DNA from 2 places in the Enterobacter sp. K510 genome. Region 2 is predicted to be linked to the other one. Evidence: predicted binding sites of a transcription regulator. Region 2 holds the regulator's gene; the other holds the start of a gene.

Region 1 (7,671 bases), on a different contig from region 2:
GTGTTACTGGTTTCTTTTTATCAAAATTCAAATACTTCAAATGAAAGTTTTAATGAGTCACTGCGAGCGAATGCTGCAAAATCCTTTTTAGTCTATACGGAAGCATTCGACAGCTACTATTCATCCAATAGTACTGGAAATGGGGATGTAACAGTTAAAGTTAGTTTGCCAGCCTGGACACCAGTCAATGGCGATATCAGAATGTATATTAATAATGGATATGGATACGTATTCATGCCATCTGAAGGTGGTGTTTTATCTGAGCTAAAGAAAGCTACTGATAATAGTGCGCTCCTGGGTGTGAGTGACGGGACATCCATAAAGACTAATGCTGGTACTCTTCCAAAACCAGCTTTTATACCTTCAGGATATATTGTTTATGTGAGATGAAACATGATTCATTATTTATTATTGATACCGCTAACTTCCTTTGTTGTTTGTGTTTGCTTTCCTTTCTCCTATACAAGAGCAAAACGAAAAGCGATAGAGAGTTGCACTGAGTTGCAAAATGACAAAGAAGAAATTACAAGTTTTCCTATTTTTGCATTAGGTTTATTCTCGATCGTCGGTTTAGTCTTTTATCTTTCATCTGATATTATTCTCCTTATATTTTCTGGACTCCTTGCAATAGCAGCTTACACTGATGTTTGTAAGCGATGGATTCCTGATTTAATCATTTATCTTTTAGTCATTGTTTCGGTATACTCGCTACACACTAAAGATGTATTTACCTCATTAATTGCTATGGCTTTTTATATGGCACCAGTTGTTATCTTAAGTTTGTATGGCTATATAGTGAAAAAAGAAACATGGATAGCTTCAGGTGATTATTATGTGTTTCCTTCTATAGGATTATTGCTTTCGCCTGAATACGCAGCGGTAATAATGTTAATTACGCTCTTCTTTATGTTGTTTTTCATGCAATGGGTTAAGCAGATACCCCTTGTGACTGTTGCTTACTTCACTTTTACAGGGTTTAACGTATGTTCACTATTAGGTTTTCTTTGATTGGTCTTTGTTTCATTTCCTTTTTAAGTTTTGCTGCTAATAGTCCTCCTGCATCTGGAGGATTCCATCATTGCTTTGTTAAGGCATCGGAACGCTTTCAGATAGATCACAGATTACTTATAGCGATTGCTGAAGTAGAGAGCAGTATGAATCCCAGGGCTATTGGTTTAAATAAACGTGGAGGAAAGGTTGTTAGTGAAGATGTGGGATTAATGCAAATAAATTCGTCCTGGTTTCCAACTTTGTCTGTTATGGGTATCACACGCAATGATTTAATGGATAACCCGTGTCAAAATATATATGTAGGAGCGTGGATTCTTGCAAAGAACATAGCATCTAACGGTGTGAACTGGGAATCTGTAGGCGCTTATAACGCGGGATTTAAAGGCGCTAATGCACCGTTCAGACTTAAATATGCTAAAAAGGTGTACGCGCGCTATCTCGTTTTAACCGGTGAAGGTTGATAATTTCAAATGAAACTATTTTTATTGTTTGTTTCACTTCTCTATATATATCCCCACGTATCAAGTGCGACTCAATTTGAGGGGAGTGTGGTCCGGGTGCTTGACGGGGACACAATCGAAGTCTTACGCGAGCAGAATCCTGTCAGAGTGAGGTTATTGAATATTGATGCACCTGAAAAGAAGCAGCCTTTTGGTCGCTGGTCAACGAATCAACTTAAGACACTTGTTGCAGGAAATCCCGTTAAGGTGACGTATCAAAATACCGATCGTTACGGGCGGGTTCTGGGTATGGTTGAAACAAAGTTTATCAATGTTAATCGCACTATGGTGATTTATGGTGCTGCATGGGTTTACGACAAGTACAACACAGATAAATCACTTCCAGACCTGCAAAAAGAAGCGCAGGAACAAAAGCGCGGCCTGTGGGCTGACAGTGATCCTCTTCCTCCGTGGGAATGGCGAATTAAAAACAACTGACGCGCTTTGCTTGTCCACCCCCTCCACTGCCTTAAATAAATTTAAGGTAGTGTCACGTTTAATAAGAAAATTGGAATTTTAAACTATGTTAACTGATAAAGAGAAACATGCCCTTAATAACTGTTTGCTTGATGATCATATCCTTCTTGAAGTTGAATTAAACGTTGTCACAGCAGAAAGCGCCGTACTTAGAGAACGATTCAATAGTGGTGGTAAGTTAACATTTTCTGAATTTACGGCGTTGCCATGTTCTGAGTCACTTGCTGTAAAGAAAATAACAGATATGAATGATATTCAGTGGCTAACAGCTTACGCTATTGTCAATGGGCGTGATTTACAACCTCTGTTTGAAACAGATGAATTTGAGTACCTAACTCTTTTCATTGATAGCGAGAATGTCACCTCTCAGTTTAAAGAATGGTTGATAGCTTATGATTTGATGGATGTCTTTCAGACAAGTAATGCAACGGGTGTCACCATTAGTTTTCCTGAGAGGCGATAAAGTTTATGTATATACATATAGTTCCGACTCTTTTTCACCTTATGTTAAACAAGTGTCACCTTGAATCAATAACTATTCCTGAACTGGATTTCAAACTTGAAGGCGATGCACTGTCGACTGGCCGGCCACACCCTAATAAAAATATTTGGGTAGGGATGATAAAAGGCAGAAAGGCTATCAATGGGCTTTTACTGAATACTGATAAACACCTCAAATCCTTTACCGCTGACTATCTGTGGGATATAGAAAACTTGGGGATGATTAAGCATCGAGTGACGACCTATATTGAAGATGATGAGTTTGATATGGTTTCACAAGATATAATGTTAAATGGTGGTTTTGATGAATGGAAAAGTCGAGTTCATTCCGCCTATGAAAATCTGGCTCCGGTAAGAATCCAGCCGAAGATGGAGTCCTTCTTAAATAAACCTGGTAAAGAAACACATGATGTGTGGAAGGAATACAGCTGGGGAGATTTTCTTTTGTCCAGAGAGGAAAGCCTGTTACTGCATACCATTCAATCAGAACGGTTGAATAGTGATTGCTCTATGTTCAGGCGACTGCCTTCGTCAGATCAGGCGATTATTATATAGGTGATTGTAATGGATTTCAGTAAAATTGATTTTACTCATGATTGTTTTGTTGATTTACACGTAGGTAATTACGGCTCTTTGTCTGGTCTGTTTTTTTCTGGTAAAACCGATTTAGCTACGCTTGAACAACTTTTTACTGATTCTCACGACTGGCAAAAATCTTTTCAGCGAGAAGGAAGACAATATGTGAAGGGTTTTGTTGATCCGGGTAACGTGCAATTCATTACTTTTATGCAGCATACTTTCGCAAAACAAAAAGAACTCGACGAAAAGTTTTTTCGTGAGCATGGTTTTTATGAACAATCGCATGACTTCTTTGATGTATGGTTTGATAACGATGTCAGTGATGTGCAAATAAGTTTCCCTTATTCAATCCAGGATGGAACTTGACCCACTAACAGACCTGACGCGTTTCTCTTGTCCAACCCCTCCACCACCTGAAATAAATGTCAGGTAGCAGAGGCGTTTACTCTAAACGGAAAATAATGATGAAAAAAGCACAGGCAAAACATGAGCTGGAAAATTTGCTTTCTAAAATTGAAAACCCTAAAAAGATTCTTGATGAATTAGAAACCGCACAGTGGCATTATATGGATCTGGTCGGTATTACTTCGAGCGGAATTTTCGATAGAAGAACTTTGGATCAAGAGCGAAATGAAAACCCTCACCTTCTTAAAGTAAACGATGGACTACCAGTTTTCGATGATGATCAATGTGCAGAGTTTATGTCGACTAAACATAATCTTTCATTACAGCTTTGCTTGGCATATGTATGGGGCCATAAATGGTGATAGCTAGTAAACGCCACAAAATGTAGCGCCTGAAGAGAGGTGTTAAGCGTTCGGAAATATCGCCTGAAGAGTTTGACCTGATATTGAAGAAATCATGTTTACACCATCACCTCATAGTCTTGCCGCTTTCACGGCAAGACTATAATGGCTACAGCCTCCACTCGTGCTTTGTCCCCCTTCCCTCACCTTCGACGATCCTCAACACCACTCAGTAATGCTTAAGCTGTTAAAAAACAGTCGATTAGGTAAAGTTCCAGATTCTACCCTTGCAAGAATTCCAAAAACTCCAATAATACTGGATATGTGTACAGTATTCTAAGGAGGGCTTATGCTCCAAATCCATTCAGCGGCATTCACACCAGAAAGACTTACACTCCCTCTTTTCCTGGAAAGATGCCAGGCTGGTTTCCCTTCGCCGGCAGCTGATTACACAGAGTCTGAGCTGGACCTGAATGAGTATTGCATACAGAGACGCAGCTCCACTTACTTTGTCCGGGCCATCGGCAACTCGATGCGAGACATTGGACTCCACAGCGGGGATCTGCTCATCGTGGACAAGGCCGAACGACCTCAGCACGGCGATATCGTAATAGCCGAAATCGACGGTGAGTTCACTGTAAAAAAACTGCTACTAACACCCCGACCGGGACTGCAGGCGATGAATCCCTCTTACCCTACTCTCTGGCCAGATCCTGATCATCTTCAGATTTTTGGGGTGGTGACAGCCTTCATCCACAAAACCCGGGGGCGAGACTGATGTTTGCTTTGGCCGACGTGAACAGCTTTTACGCGAGTTGCGAGAAGGTTTTCCGACCGGACCTGAGAAATAGACCTATTGTCGTTCTCAGCAACAATGATGGCTGCGTGATCGCACGCTCGAAAGAGGCAAAGCAGCTGGGGATTCGGATGGGTATTCCTTGGTTCCAGCTGAAAGCAATGCAGTTCCCAGAGCCCGTAATCACCTTCTCCAGCAACTACGAGCTTTACGCCAGCATGAGCAATCGGGTCATGGCACATCTTGAGGAACTTGCCCCTCGCGTCGAGCAATACAGTATCGACGAGATGTTTCTCGATATCCGCGGTATAGACAGCTGCATCGATTATGAGGATTTTGGCCGGCAGCTGCTCGAGCACGTCCGCTCCGGAACGGGGCTGACAATTGGCGTAGGGATGGGCCCGACCAAAACGCTGGCTAAAAGCGCGCAATGGGCGTCGAAAGAGTGGCCACAGTTTGGTGGCGTACTGGCCCTTACTCCCGGCAATCCAAGGAGAACGGAAAAACTACTCTCGCTGCAGCCGGTGGAGGAAATCTGGGGCGTCGGCCGCCGCATCGGAAAAAAACTGAATACGTATGGCGTTAAAACTGCGCTAGAACTGGCGCGCATGAACCCGACATTTGTACGCAAGAACTTTACCGTGGTGCTGGAGCGTACAGTGCGCGAGCTGAACGGTGAGGCCTGTATATCTCTTGAAGAGGCACCGCCCGCAAAGCAGCAGATAGTCTGCAGTCGCTCATTTGGAGAGCGCATCACGTCCTACGAATCGCTGCGGCAGGCTATTTGCCAATACGCCGAACGCGCGGCCGAAAAGCTGCGTGGAGAGAAACAGTTCTGCCGGCACGTATCGGTATTTATAAAAACCTCTCCTTTCGCAGTTAACGAGGTGTATTACGGCAATGTGGCCAGCGAAAAGCTTCTGCTGCCAACCCGCGATACCCGCGACATTATTAACGCTGCAGTGAAGGCCCTCGGCCGTATCTGGCTAGATGGACGTCGTTATGCAAAAGCAGGCGTGATGTTGAACGACTTCACTCCAAGTGGTGTGTCCCAGTTGAATCTTTTTGATGAGGTACAGCCACGGGAGCACAGCGACGCGCTGATGAAGGTTCTGGATGGGATCAACCATTCTGGGAAAGGCAAAGTCTGGTTTGCCGGGCGAGGCATTGCCCCAGAGTGGCAGATGAAGCGAGAAATGCTGTCACCAGCCTATACGACCAGATGGAACGAAATTCCGATTGCAAAGTTATAAAAGATTAAATCCGTCTGGTATGGGGGGGCCTCCCTGTGGGCGACCACCCCCAAAAAATAGGTTATTTCTAAAATCTCAGTAAACAACTAAATCGGAACCCAGAGGGTCCCCCGATTTAGTTATTGACTGAATAAAGGAATATATATAACTGCTCTGAATTATTCAGTGTGTTATTCCATTGAAATAAATATTAATTATTGTGCTGTATTTGGTTGTTTTTAATGTTTTATCCTGGCATAATATCATTATTGAAATGACAAATGAACGTCCATTGTGGATTCATTGTTGTTCACTTCCGGCACTGGCCATTCTCAAAGGAGAGCTAACATGTTAAATAATACCGCTTCCACTACCAGCAATATCAATACTGTTTCTTCTACTGTACCATATAAAAAACTGCGTCAGACATCACTTAATGCCCGCAAACATAATGTTGATACGTTAAATTTTAAACGCGGTATTATTAGTCTTGCGAGATCAATAGCAGCGCGTAATCTTTTACAAAACTTAATTGTGTTCAGCGATGACGAAGTTGAGCAGGACTGTTGGTTTGTCGCCGCAGGTCAGCGTAGACTTATGGCTCTTGATTACCTCCATCGTGTTGGTGCAATTGACGATGATTATCCTGTACGCGTTGATTTCATTGATAAAGCTGATGCGCTTGTAGTCTCAGTCTCCGAAAACAATGACCGCGTTGATATGCATCTGTCAGACCTGATCGTATCCGTCAACGAACTTGCTAATAATGGTGATTCAGTAGAAGTGATTGCTGCCAAGTTTGGCTATAAAGCCTACTATGTCAGGAAGTTGATGAAGCTAGCTAACATGGCTCCTGAGTTAATGCAGTTACTGAGGAATAATAAAATTTCATTAAATCAGTTAATTGCTTTGAGCATTACTGACGACCACGACCTCCAGTTAAAAGCATGGGAAAATTGTTCTTATGATAAGAGTCCGAAGGACTTGCGCCGTCTGGCTTTGAATGAAGAGGAACCTGTTAGCGATAACAAGTATATCAAAGTCGTTGGTATAGATGCTTACCGTGATGCAGGTGGTGAAATTAAACATGATCTCTTCACGCAGCATGAAAGTCATGGTGGTTATATTTTGAATCCGTCCCTTGTTCAGGAGCTGGCACTTAATAAATTGCAAGTGCTCGCTGAGCAAGTCGCTAATAATGAGGGATGGAGCTGGTACGGTAGTCAGGAGCGTCTTGAGAGTTGGGGGGATGATTCAAAACGTTATGAGTTCCCGCGACCTCAGCTTGAAGATTACGCATTTACTACAGAACAGCAGAATCAGTTAGATGCTATTTACGATAAGCTCGAAAATGTTAAATTTGCAATGGAAGAGGCCGAAGAACTCATAGGTGAAGAAAAATGGGAAGCCCTTCGTCCTTTATCAAAAGAGCGTAATGAGCTTGAACAGCAGAAGACCGAAATACTGGATGCGGCCGAGTTCACCCAGGAATACAAATCACAGCGTGGCGTCATTGTTTCAATTGGCTATCATGGCGATATTGTTTTTACGCGTGGGTTGATGAAGCTTGTTGATAAAGCCAGTAAAGAAAACAAAGCCGTAAAAGTAAACACTGATGGTACGGTCGTTCCTGTCACACAAGTTTCAGCTGCGCTGGCCAGATCACTGTCATGTGAACGCACTTTGGCAGTCCAGGCAGCTTTGCTACAAAAGCCGGAAATTGCATTGGCTCTGACCGTTCAGAAGCTTGCTCTGTCAGTTTTCAGCGCTGGTTATCATCAGAATCCAGCTTGCTTCACCATTCAGGAAACAACTCGCACGATGATCGA
Region 2 (11,824 bases):
CTTTAACTCAGAAGGTCAGGCTCAGCTGTGCGCCTGCGCCCCAGGTTTCGTTTTCGCCCACGATACCCGTCAGGTCAAGACGCGCGCGTTCAAAGGCCGTGAAGCCTACACCGCCGGTAAAGACGTTGCTGTCGTTATCTTTCACGTCTGCACGGTAACCGGCACGCACCGCCATCCAGTCCAGTGGACGGACTTCAGCGCCGACGCCAACGTACTGGGAGTTTTCTTCGCTCTTGAAGCCTTTGGTTTCCGTCAGATCGCCATCGGCGGTTACCGTCACCAGATCGTTATGCCATGCCACACCCGCTGTCACCACCGGGCTGATCTGGTAGGTGTCTTTGTAGTTTCTCACCTCACCGGTACGGCCGTTACGCACGTTGATATCTTTGGTGTCGATGTCACGGGAGATCAGGTTCTGCCCGCTCACGCCTACGGTCCAGTTTTCGCCGAAATCTGCCGCAATACCGGCATCGACGTTAAAACCATTGTCGTCGGTACGATAACGGCTGCTTTTGAAATCGTCGCTGTCGTAATCGTAAATGGAGGTGGTGTAGTTATAGACCCAGGTTTTCTGGAATTTCGGCGTTACGCCGATAGAAACCGGAACTTCACCCACCTGGAACTGACGGGCAACGGCGATACCGTAATCCGAGACGATAGCCGCGCGCCCGGAGGCGGTGGAGTTCAGATTTTCGGTGATTTCATCAGAGCCGTTTGGCGACAGCGCGGCATTAAGCGCTTCACCAACGGCCACCAGCCTGCTGTTCTGGATGCTGCGCAGGTAAGTAATATCCTGCTGATCAATGTTCGAACTGACGCGGGCATGCGCATGGGCTTTAGTTACGAAGGCCACCGACAGCACGTCGTTAGGAATACTGACGGCAATGCCAGCGCCGGCACTTGCGCGCGCGGTTTTACCATCAAGGAATTCCAGCTCATCCGCCAGATCTTTCGCGGCGCTCTGGAATTGCCCGATAGTGCCCAGCGGGTTAGCAATAATTTGCGCTGCGGTAAGGTTATCGACAACGTCGCTGTAGCGGTCGACTTTGTCATTAATTTCGTCAATCTCATCCTGAAGATTGTCTTTGTCGGTGATTTGCGCGCCCACGGCTGGCAGGATCACAGTCACGCTGTCATCCGGCTTTGCTTTGGCCAGCAAGGCCGGGTTAATGAGTGCGCCGCTGCCATAGCTCGCGGAAGCAACACCCGTACCACCCATTGCGTCGCCACGCGCTTCTGCCCAGGTATTGGCCGCTGACGCCTGATTTGCCACAAAAAAGGAGACAGCGAGAGTAACCATTGAATATTTGAATGTTTTTTTCACAGTTTGCTCTTCTTTGAATAATTGAACATCTTACCCCGACAGTTATCGCCCGAACGGGGATGAACTATTGCTGTGAACAACGATGTTAAATACGGCTAATTCAATTTAAAGGATGTTTTAACGCTGATGGTCTTATTCACTGCTTTCCCGTTCCGGTGACGGGCCTATTAATTTATAGAAGACGAAATTAATTTCGTGAAGGTTTTCCATCATGGGGGCCGAAAAACTGCGGAGGATGGTCTATCCAGCGATCGTCCCGCGTGGCGGCATAGTCGGGATTGAGCGGGTAATAAATGCGGTTATTTCTTTTATTCGCCTCCCCCACGACCAACAGGCGTACTTCTTCCATGGTGTTATTGATAAAGGTATGGCAAACGCCGGTTCCGGCAGGAAATCCAACGCTGTCGCCCGGTTCCAGTTTCCATAAATAGCCGTTAATCCACGCCTCCGGATTCCCTTCCAGCACATAGATAAACTCCTCCTCATCGCTTTCCGCGTGCGGATACGATGTGCGTCGGCCCGGAGGTAGACGTTCGTGATGGATACCCAGCCGCGTAAGCCCGAGTTTTCGGGCAAGAGGCGCGCCAACAGAAAAACGTTCATCGCTGTCCGGGTAGCCTGATTCGTCGGGACCTTCGAGATCCCGCCAGTGCCGAATACAGTCGGGCTTTTTCATGTCCTTTCTCCTTCATAAATAATGCTTCAGATATAGCACACCTGCGTGCGGATCTCGGCGTTTAAGGCAGAACATGATAAAGTGGATGTTTCCGCACCCGGCCACCAGAGGATGCCCATGGATAAGACCACTTCGCAGGAGATGTTAGCGCAGGCTGAAAAGCTCTGCGTGCAACGCAATGTGCGCCTGACTCCACAGCGCCTGGAAGTATTACGGCTGTTAAGCCTGCAGGAAGGAGCGATCAGCGCTTACGATCTGCTGGATTTATTACGGGTATCTGAGCCACAGGCAAAGCCACCCACGGTGTATCGTGCGCTGGACTTCCTGCTGGAGCAGGGCTTTGTGCATAAAGTTGAGTCCACCAACAGCTATGTGCTGTGTCATCTTTTCGATAATCCTTCCCATACGTCGGCAATGTTTATCTGCGATCGTTGCGGAGCTGTCAAAGAAGAAGCGGCGGAAGGTGTGGAAGATATTATGCATGGTCTGGCCGCGCGAATGGGTTTTGCGCTACGCCATAATGTCATTGAAGCGCATGGTTTATGTGCGGCATGTTCAGAAGTGGAAGCCTGTCGTCATCAGGGTGCCTGTCAGCACGATCACAGTATTCAGGTGAAGAAAAAACCGCGTTAGAAATAAGGTGGGAATGTAGTGAGAGGTTGGTACATCCTTGTACCTTTCGGGCAGGGTAGCTGTAACGCTAATTGCCGCAGAAGTCCGTGATTACCAGCGGTAATCGTGACGGGTTTCCCAGTCACCAACTTCTTTCTCAGCCTGGTCTTTCTGGTAGCCGTAACGCTCCTGAATTTTACCAACCAGCTGGTCGCGTTTACCTTCGATGACAGTCATATCATCGTCGGTTAATTTACCCCACTGTTCTTTCGCTTTACCTTTGAACTGTTTCCAGTTACCGCCGACTTCGTCTTTATTCATAATGATATCCTCATCGTTCGGTTTGAATAAAAATATATTCAGTATCCATCAGTTCGTTCGATTTCTGCTGAACGTGATAATTATTGTAGTTAAGGATATGTCGAAGCGGAGATTATTCGGAATATTTAACCATCAACGCAATAAAGCGCCAGTGAACTTATGAGAACCAGGTGCCGTGACGCCAGTGCCGCTGCCAGATCCACGCCAGCGTAATCCCACGCAGCGCCAGGAAGACGGTTAACGACAGCCACAGGCCATGATTACCGAGCAGCGGTACGGTAAGCAGCGTCAGGGCAAAACCGGCGGCGGCGATGGCCATACTGTTACGCATCTCCGTCCCGCGGGTGGCGCCGATAAACATGCCGTCGAGCAGATAACACCATACCCCCACGATCGGTAAAATCACCTGCCAGCCAAGATAGTGCCCGGCAAGCCGTTGCAGATCCGGCAGGGAGGTCAGCAGCGAAATAATCTGCTCACCGGCCAGCGCGTACACCAGCGCAAACGCCAGCGCCACTATCCCCGACTGCCGACAGGCCGCCTGCCAGACGCTGAGCAACTGGCTGCCATCGCGCGCGCCATAGGCCTGCCCGGAATGGGCCTCAACCGCATAGGCAAAACCATCCAGGGCGTAGGCGGTAAAAGTCAGCAGCGTCATCAGCACGGCGTTCACCGCCACGATGTCGCCACCCAGACGCGCGCCCATCACGGTAATGGAACCAAAGCACAGCTGAAGCAGCAGCGAGCGCAGCATGATGTCGCGGTTAAGCGCCAGCAGCCGCCGTATATTGCCGCGCCAGGCGGTCTTCAGCATCGCCAGGCTGATCCCCCGGCGACGCAACCCGCGCTGCACCATCAGCAGGCCGACCACAAAAGTGGCGTATTCCGCAATAACGGTGGCGAGCGCCGCCCCCTGCACGTTCATGTGCAGCCCCATCACCAGCCATAAATCGAGGGCGATGTTCAGCACATTGCCCACCACCAGCAGCACCACAGGCGCGCGGGCATACTGAATACCCAGCAGCCAGCCGAGCAGCACCAGGTTCGCCAGCGATGCCGGGGCGCTCAGCCAGCGGATCTCCAGAAAACGCCGCGCCTGCTCCAGCACCGCGTCGTTGCCGCCCACAATGTGCAGAGTGAGATTAATCAGCGGGGTCTGAAAGAGGATGATGGCGAAACCGGCGATCAGCGCCAGCAGTAAAGGTTGCACCAGCGCCCGCGCCAGGGCGTGAGGATCTTTTGCGCCAAAGGCCTGGGCGGTAAAGCCGGTGGTACTCATGCGCAGAAAAAGCAGCAGCATAAACAGGAAGCTGGTGGCCATGGCGCCAACCGCCACGCCGCCCAGATAAACCGGGCTGTCGAGATGACCAATGACTGCGGTATCCACTAGCCCCAACAGCGGCACGGTGATATTGGAAAAAATCATCGGCAGCGCAAGACGCCACAACGCTTTGTCGGAAGTCGTCAGAAAGGCCACGTTGAATTACCAGAAGGGAAACGGACGCGCGGCGGCAATCATGATGTTGCCGCCGCGTGGAAAGAAGAGATTAGAGCCACTCACCGTTGCGGATCACGCCGACGGCCAGCCCTTCGATGGTGAAACTCTGCTCGCGCAGGTCAACCACGATAGGAGAAAACTCGCTGTTTTCCGGCAGCAGCTGCACGGTATTACCCTGACGCTTCAGCCGCTTAACGGTCACTTCATCGTCAATACGCGCGACCACGACCTGGCCGTTGCGGGCTTCCTGGGTTTTGTGCACCGCCAGCAGATCGCCGTCCATAATGCCGATATCTTTCATCGACATGCCGCTAACGCGCAGCAGGAAGTCTGCATTGGGTTTAAAGAGATTGGGATCGACCTGATAATGGCCTTCAATGTGTTGCTGCGCCAGCAGCGGTTCACCTGCCGCGACACGCCCGACCAGCGGCAGTCCGTCAACATCTTCAAGCAGTAAACGAATACCGCGGGACGCGCCGGAAACGATCTCCAGTACGCCTTTGCGCGCCAGCGCTTTCAGGTGTTCCTCAGCCGCGTTCGGGGAACGGAACCCCAAGCGCTGCGCGATCTCCGCACGCGTCGGCGGCATGCCTGTCTGGCTGATGTGATCCCGAATGAGATCAAACACCTCTTGCTGCCTGGCCGTTAAAGCTTTCATACCGCCCCCTGGTTGCATATACAGTTATGCTGTGAGTATATACAGGCAAAGTAAAATTTGGAATCGAATTTTGAGCAAAACAGCGGAGTTTGTCGATTTATGCGAGCATTATCGATAATGCGACCACAACAGCATGCCCCAGGTGGCGAGCGCCAGCAGGATGGACATCAGCACCGCCGCCGAGCCCATATCCTTTGCGCGCCCGGAAAGTTCATGAAAATCCGTGCCGATACGGTCCACCACCGCTTCAATCGCGCTGTTCAGAATTTCCACTATCATTACCAGCGCTACCGAGCCGATCAGCAGCACGCGCGTGATAGCGTCCACGTCCAGCCAGCAGGCAATGGCAATCGCCAGGATCACCGCTACCGCTTCCTGACGAAACGCCGCTTCGTTGATCCAGGCGGCGCGAACGCCTTTCCAGGAGTACCCTGCTGCTTTTATGATGCGAGTAAACCCAGTGGTATTATTGGCCATCAAAAGAACCTTTTTATGTAATTAGCGTCAATGTCTATGCAAGCAGACCTTGGTACAACAGAATTTACGCGCGCTTTCTGATATTCTTGCGGCGCAACAGGATTATTAACCAGAGGCTTCACATCGTATATGTCCGGCTGGCCACGAATTTACTACAAATTACTTAATTTACCATTAGGCGCGTTGGTAAAAAGCAAGCCCATTCCGGCAGAACCTGCCCAGGAACTGGGACTTGATACCTCACGCCCTATTATGTACGTCTTACCGTACAACTCGAAGGCAGATTTACTGACCCTGCGCGCGCAGTGTCTGGCAAACGATCTGCCCGATCCGCTGGAGCCACTCGAAATCGACGGCACGCTGCTGCCGCGCTATATCTTTATTCACAGCGGGCCCCGCGTGTTCACCTGGTACACGCCGAAGGAAGAGTCGATCAAGCTGTTCCATGATTACCTCGATCTGCACCGCAGCCACCCCGATCTGGACGTGCAAATGGTACCGGTGTCGGTGATGTTTGGCCGCTCGCCGGGTCGAGAGAAAGGCGAGGTCAACCCGCCGCTGCGTATGCTGAACGGCGTACAGAAATTCTTTGCTATCTCCTGGCTGGGACGCGACAGCTTTGTGCGCTTCTCGCCGCCGGTTTCGCTGCGCCGCATGGCCACCGAACATGGCACTGACAAAATTATCGCCCAGAAACTGGCGCGTGTCGCGCGGATGCATTTTGCCCGCCAGCGTCTGGCCGCGGTCGGCCCGCGCCTGCCTGCGCGTCAGGATCTGTTCAATAAATTGCTGGCCTCAAAAGCCATTGCCCGCGCGGTGGAAGACGAAGCGCGCAGCAAAAAGATCTCCCATGAAAAGGCACAGCAAAATGCCGTCGCCCTGATGGAAGAGATTGCGGCGAACTTCTCCTATGAAATGATCCGCGTCTCTGACCGCATTCTGAGCTTTACCTGGAACCGGCTGTATCAGGGGATCAACGTCCACAACGCCGAGCGCGTGCGTCAGTTGGCCCACGACGGTCACGAGATCGTCTATGTGCCCTGCCACCGCAGCCACATGGATTATCTGCTGCTCTCCTACGTGCTTTACCACCAGGGGCTGGTGCCGCCGCATATCGCCGCCGGTATTAACCTGAACTTCTGGCCCGCCGGGCCGATTTTCCGCCGCCTGGGCGCGTTCTTTATCCGTCGTACCTTCAAGGGCAACAAGCTCTATTCCACGGTGTTCCGTGAGTATCTCGGCGAGCTGTTCAGCCGGGGTTATTCGGTGGAGTACTTTGTGGAAGGCGGTCGTTCCCGTACCGGGCGTCTGCTCGATCCGAAGACCGGCACCCTGTCGATGACCCTTCAGGCGATGTTACGCGGCGGCACCCGTCCTATTACGTTAGTGCCGATTTACATCGGCTACGAGCACGTGATGGAAGTGGGCACTTACGCCAAAGAGCTGCGCGGCGCGACCAAAGAGAAAGAGAACCTGATGCAGATGGTGCGTGGCTTAAGCAAGCTGCGTAATCTGGGCCAGGGTTATGTGAACTTTGGCGAGCCGATCCCGCTGAACGCGTATCTCAATCAGCATGTGCCGGAGTGGCGCGAAGCGATCGATCCTATTGAAGCGGTGCGCCCGGCGTGGCTGACGCCGACGGTGAATACCATCGCCGCCGAGCTGATGGTGCGCATTAACAACGCCGGTGCGGCGAACGCCATGAACCTGTGTTCGACGGCGCTGCTGGCGTCACGCCAGCGTTCGCTGACCCGCGAACAGCTGACCGAGCAGCTGGATTGTTATCTGGATCTGCTGCGCAATGCGCCTTATTCAGAAGACGCCACCGTTCCGGCCAGCACCGCGTCCGGGCTTATCGATCACGCGCTGCAAATGAACAAGTTTGAAGTCGAGAAAGATACCATCGGCGACATCATCATTCTGCCGCGCGAGCAGGCGGTGCTGATGACCTACTATCGTAACAACATCGCGCATATGCTGGTTCTGCCTTCCCTGATGGCGGCTATCATTACCCAGCATCGCCATATCTCCCGCGAGGAGATGCTGCGTCATGTTGAAGCGCTGTATCCAATGCTGAAAGCCGAGCTGTTCCTGCGCTGGGAAAAAGAGGCGTTAGGAGAGGTACTGGATACCCTGACCACCGAACTGCTGCGCCAGGGGCTGATCATTGATAAAGACGATCGTCTGCATATCAATCCGTCACGCTCCCGCACGCTGCAACTGCTGGCGGCCGGCGCCCGTGAAACGCTGCAACGCTATGCCATCACCTTCTGGCTGCTGAGCGCGAACCCGTCCATCAACCGCAGTACGCTGGAAAAAGAGAGCCGCACGCTGGCGCAGCGTCTGTCGGTGCTGCACGGTATTAACGCGCCGGAGTTCTTCGATAAGGCGGTGTTCAGTACGCTGGTGCTGACGCTGCGTGACGAGGGTTATATCAGCGATACGGGGGATGCGGATCCGGCGAAAACCTTGCAGGTTTATCAGCTGCTCGCCGATCTGGTGACCTCTGATGTGCGCTTAACGATTGAGAGCGCAACCAGTCAGACGGACGCGGTATAACGTAATGCCCGGCGGCGCTTGCTTGCCGGGCCTACAAACACGCACAGAATCACAGGCCAGGTAAGGCGTCACCGCCTCCCGGCCTTTTTTATTTACAGCAGATAACTCACCGCCAGCCCTAAAAACAGCGCCAGACCCACGTAGTTATTGTTCATAAAGGCTTTAAAGCAGGCCTCGCGTTCGCGGTTCACCACCAGCCACTGCTGATAGATAAAGAGCGCACCAGCTACTGCTATCGACGCATAGTAAGGCCAGCCCAGCCCATTCAGCCAGCCGACGGCGGTCATCAGCGCCAGCACTATTACCTGCAACAGGCCGACGATCAGTTTGTCGTGACGCCCGAACAGAATGGCCGTCGATTTGACGCCGATTTTCAGATCGTCATCGCGGTCAACCATCGCATAGAGCGTGTCATAGGCCACTGCCCATAAGACGTTGGCGACAAACATCAGCCAGCAGCTCAGTGGTAAGGACTCACTCACCGCTGCAAACGCCATGGGTATGGACCAGCCAAAGGCCGCGCCCAGCACCACCTGCGGTAAGTGGGTGTAGCGTTTCATAAACGGATAAACCCAGGCCAGCGCCAGCGCCGCCACCGAGAGCGCAATGGTCATCAGGTTCAGGGTCAGCACCAGCACAAAGGCCAGCAGCACCAGCACCACAAACAGCGTGCGCGCCTCTTTTTCCGTTACCGCGCCGCTGGGCATCGGACGGTTTGCCGTGCGCTTCACGTGGCCGTCGATTTTACGGTCGGCATAATCGTTCACCACGCAGCCCGCCGCGCGCATCAGCCAGACGCCCGCGACAAATACCGCCAGGATCCACAGCGGCGGCACGCCCGGCGTGGCGACCCATAACGCCCACAGCGTGGGCCATAACAGTAACAGCGCGCCGATGGGTTTATCGGTGCGCATTAAGCGGTGAAAGGCCAGCAGCTTATCCTGAGTGAGACTCCACTCCATTTTATCTTCCTCTTAGTACAACGGCGATGCCGGCAAAAACAGTTCCGTCAGCAGTAACGGCTTCCCGCCCAGACGCAGACGGGAGCGGCGTCCCCACAGCGTATCCTCACGCCCAATTTCAATAAAGTCACGGGTAAGCGTAGACGAGGTAAAGAGATAACGACCGAGCGGCGTATTACCCAGCTTTTGCAGCGCCAGCTCCGGCCCGCTGAGGGTGGATTCAGGCACCACCGTGCGCCCGGCAAGCCAGGGTTCGCCATCGGCACAGAGTAAAATTTCCCGCAGCCAGTAGCGTGATTCCGCAGGCAGCAGCGGCAGCTCCTCAGGGATCTCATCCGGCGCGACAAAGGCTTCACGGATCAGCGTCACGCTCACCTGTTTGCCCTGCTGCTCAAAACGTTTGGTCATGGAATCTTCCAGCAACAGCCAGTCGAGCAGTTGCGGATCCAGCGCGGGGATTGCGTCAAAGTAGCGCAGCGCACGCAGTTGCGTTAGCGCAGGGTGTGACATGCCTTACTCTCCGGTACAAAACGTAAAAGTATTGTATCGCAGAACCGGCACAGACGGGCGGGCAAAGTTCATGTCCTTTGCAAAAGCGTAACAGATACGCAACAGCGTGCGCGGGGCGCAAAAAAAGGTGCGCCCGTTAAGGCGCACCAAACAGCAAAATCAGCATTGCGGGGTGAATTACCCCTTGCCTTTTACACTGCTGATAAAGGTTGAACGGGCAGTTTTAGATCCGAGGCTTTCTGCTTCGTTGAGCAATTTCAGGGCTTTGTCGATCTCGCCTTTGGCGACGGCCTGACGGATACCCTGGTTAAAGTAGTTTTCGGTTTCGTTCAGCACCGGCTCTTTCTTCACTGCCGGAGCTGGTGCCGGGGCTGGCGCAGCAACAGGTGCAGCCGGTGCGTTGTAAGCGGTTGCCGGGGCGGCGGTATTGCCCACCGTCACCGGATCCGGGCCGGAGGAGCCAAACAGCGGGCCGACCAGCACGCTGGAGCCGCTGTTGGTTTTCACTTTCAGCGTCAGCTTGCCATCGGTGACGTGGCGCGCCAGCGGATCGGGAATATCCGGGATCGCGTTACCCGCGCCTTTGGCATAGGCTTTCGCCGGGTTGATCAGTTTGGTGGTCTTTTGCAAATCCTGATCGCGGGTAAAGGCCAGCACGTAGATTTTTTGCTGACCCAGCGCAGGCGTCAGGCGGATCACGCCTTCCAGCCGATCGGCGCTCATCACGCCCGGTTCCTGATAGGTGAAATAGTCGCTCGGGAAGAAAGCGGATGGCGTCATGTTCTGATCGAGGATCAGCACGTTCGGCGCAAAGACCTGCGTTTGTTTATCCACTTCGCTGGTCAGCGTCAGCGTAAGTTCACCGATATTGGCCGGCACGCTCCAGGCGATCACCGGGCCGCTGATCCCCGGCACGTTAATGGTTTGTCCGCCGGCCGCTACTGTGGTGGTCTGGGCTTTGGACTGGTTAACCGGCGTCCAGGTCAGTTTTTGCAGCTCCGCCGCCGGAATAGCCGGGGCGCTGCTGGTGTTTTGTGGAACAAAGTTGACGTCCGCCAGCGCGGAAAGCGGGCATGCCGCCAGCAGGCTGGCGCTCAGACAGAATGCGACGAGACTTTTTTTCATTTTCATTGTTTTCACCTCTGAATTCACAGGTGCCACGGTTGCCAGGCAATAGCGCGCGTCACCCAAAGGGTTGAGGGGCTTGCGCCCCTCTTTTGGTCATTACGTCAGGTTAACGGGGGATTACCACCAGATTTCCATCTGCGCGCCGAAGGTCACTTCGTCGTTGTCGCCACGGCTGAAGGTACGGGCGGAGGTATCGTTGTACGCTAAACCACTGGTATAACCGGCAGCGGTATCCGCGTTGGTGTTAGCGTAACCCCATTTCTCATCCCACTTCGCATAGGTGGCGAATACGCGGATAGCCGGGCGGGACCAGATGCTGTCGCCAGCCTGCCATTGTTGCGCGAGGGTGATTTTGTACTGGTTGTTGGTGTCGTCGGTACGCTGTGATTTCACGTTGTCGTAGCCCACTTCCAGCAGGGTGCTCATGATCGGCGTCCATTTGAACATCGGGCGCACGCCCACGGTCCACCAGCGGGTGCCGTTGTTGTCATCACGGTCGATATCCTGATACATACCGACGTACATCAGATCCCAGCGATCGGCCAGGGTGATCGCACCGTGATCCAGCAAGCGGATCATGCTGCCATCGTTATTGATGCTGCCGCCTTCCGGACGGCCTTTGCCGTTGGAGGTCATTGAGTCGGTGGCGTACTGCACCACAAACTTGTTAAAGCCTTTCATCATGCTCTGGGTATGTTCAGCGGTGAACATCCAGCCATCTTTCGAGCCGCCCTGACGCAGCGTGTAGTTGTCCGGCAGGTTGGTGTGACCGTAGTCAACGCCCAGTTCCAGTACGCCGTCGGTGTTAGTTTCCAGACCTGCTAAACGCACGTCGAACACGTCGTTCGGCACATCGTTGTTATAAGTTCTTTCACCCGTCACCGGATCGCGCTCTGCCGATGCGGAAGAACCGCCGGATTCCGTAGAACGGGTTGCAGCGAAGGAAAGTTTACCGATACCAACGTCAATGTTTTCCAGACCTGCGCCCGGACCGGAGATATCCCAGTAGTAGAAGTCGATCATGTGCACGTCATGACGCTGATAGAAGCGCTTACCGGCCCAGATGTTCGCGCCTGGCAGAGAATCGATCAGGTTTTTA

The links. Region 2 encodes LexA, which represses DNA repair genes until DNA is damaged. Its sites were predicted from a motif close to TNCTGTATGTACATACAGNA; they were not measured.
Region 1: a site for LexA is predicted at 4,129-4,148, ahead of umuD (translesion error-prone DNA polymerase V autoproteolytic subunit). Genes of this name have one in related genera too.

The regions. Positions count from the first base shown of each region.
Region 1 covers NZ_JBNRLQ010000010.1:149,138-156,808, reverse strand. Annotated here, with positions in the region: gene pilM (type IV pilus biogenesis protein PilM) at 1-390, shown strand, start outside; gene ACQUTD_RS17695 (prepilin peptidase) at 394-1,008, shown strand; gene ACQUTD_RS17690 (lytic transglycosylase domain-containing protein) at 984-1,472, shown strand; gene ACQUTD_RS17685 (thermonuclease family protein) at 1,482-1,949, shown strand; gene ACQUTD_RS17680 (hypothetical protein) at 2,035-2,451, shown strand; gene ACQUTD_RS17675 (DUF6012 family protein) at 2,457-3,044, shown strand; gene ACQUTD_RS17670 (hypothetical protein) at 3,054-3,434, shown strand; gene ACQUTD_RS17665 (hypothetical protein) at 3,530-3,835, shown strand; gene umuD (translesion error-prone DNA polymerase V autoproteolytic subunit) at 4,164-4,592, shown strand; gene ACQUTD_RS17655 (Y-family DNA polymerase) at 4,592-5,863, shown strand; gene ACQUTD_RS17650 (ParB/RepB/Spo0J family partition protein) at 6,191-7,671, shown strand, end outside.
Region 2 covers NZ_JBNRLQ010000009.1:29,240-41,063, reverse strand. Annotated here, with positions in the region: gene ACQUTD_RS16070 (conjugal transfer protein TraF) at 8-1,300, opposite strand; gene ACQUTD_RS16065 (cupin domain-containing protein) at 1,512-2,000, opposite strand; gene zur (zinc uptake transcriptional repressor Zur) at 2,118-2,633, shown strand; gene ACQUTD_RS16055 (CsbD family protein) at 2,724-2,933, opposite strand; gene dinF (MATE family efflux transporter DinF) at 3,091-4,410, opposite strand; gene lexA (transcriptional repressor LexA) at 4,481-5,089, opposite strand; gene ACQUTD_RS16040 (diacylglycerol kinase) at 5,198-5,566, opposite strand; gene plsB (glycerol-3-phosphate 1-O-acyltransferase PlsB) at 5,696-8,125, shown strand; gene ubiA (4-hydroxybenzoate octaprenyltransferase) at 8,218-9,087, opposite strand; gene ubiC (chorismate lyase) at 9,100-9,597, opposite strand; gene malM (maltose operon protein MalM) at 9,775-10,728, opposite strand; gene ACQUTD_RS16015 (maltoporin) at 10,843-11,824, opposite strand, start outside.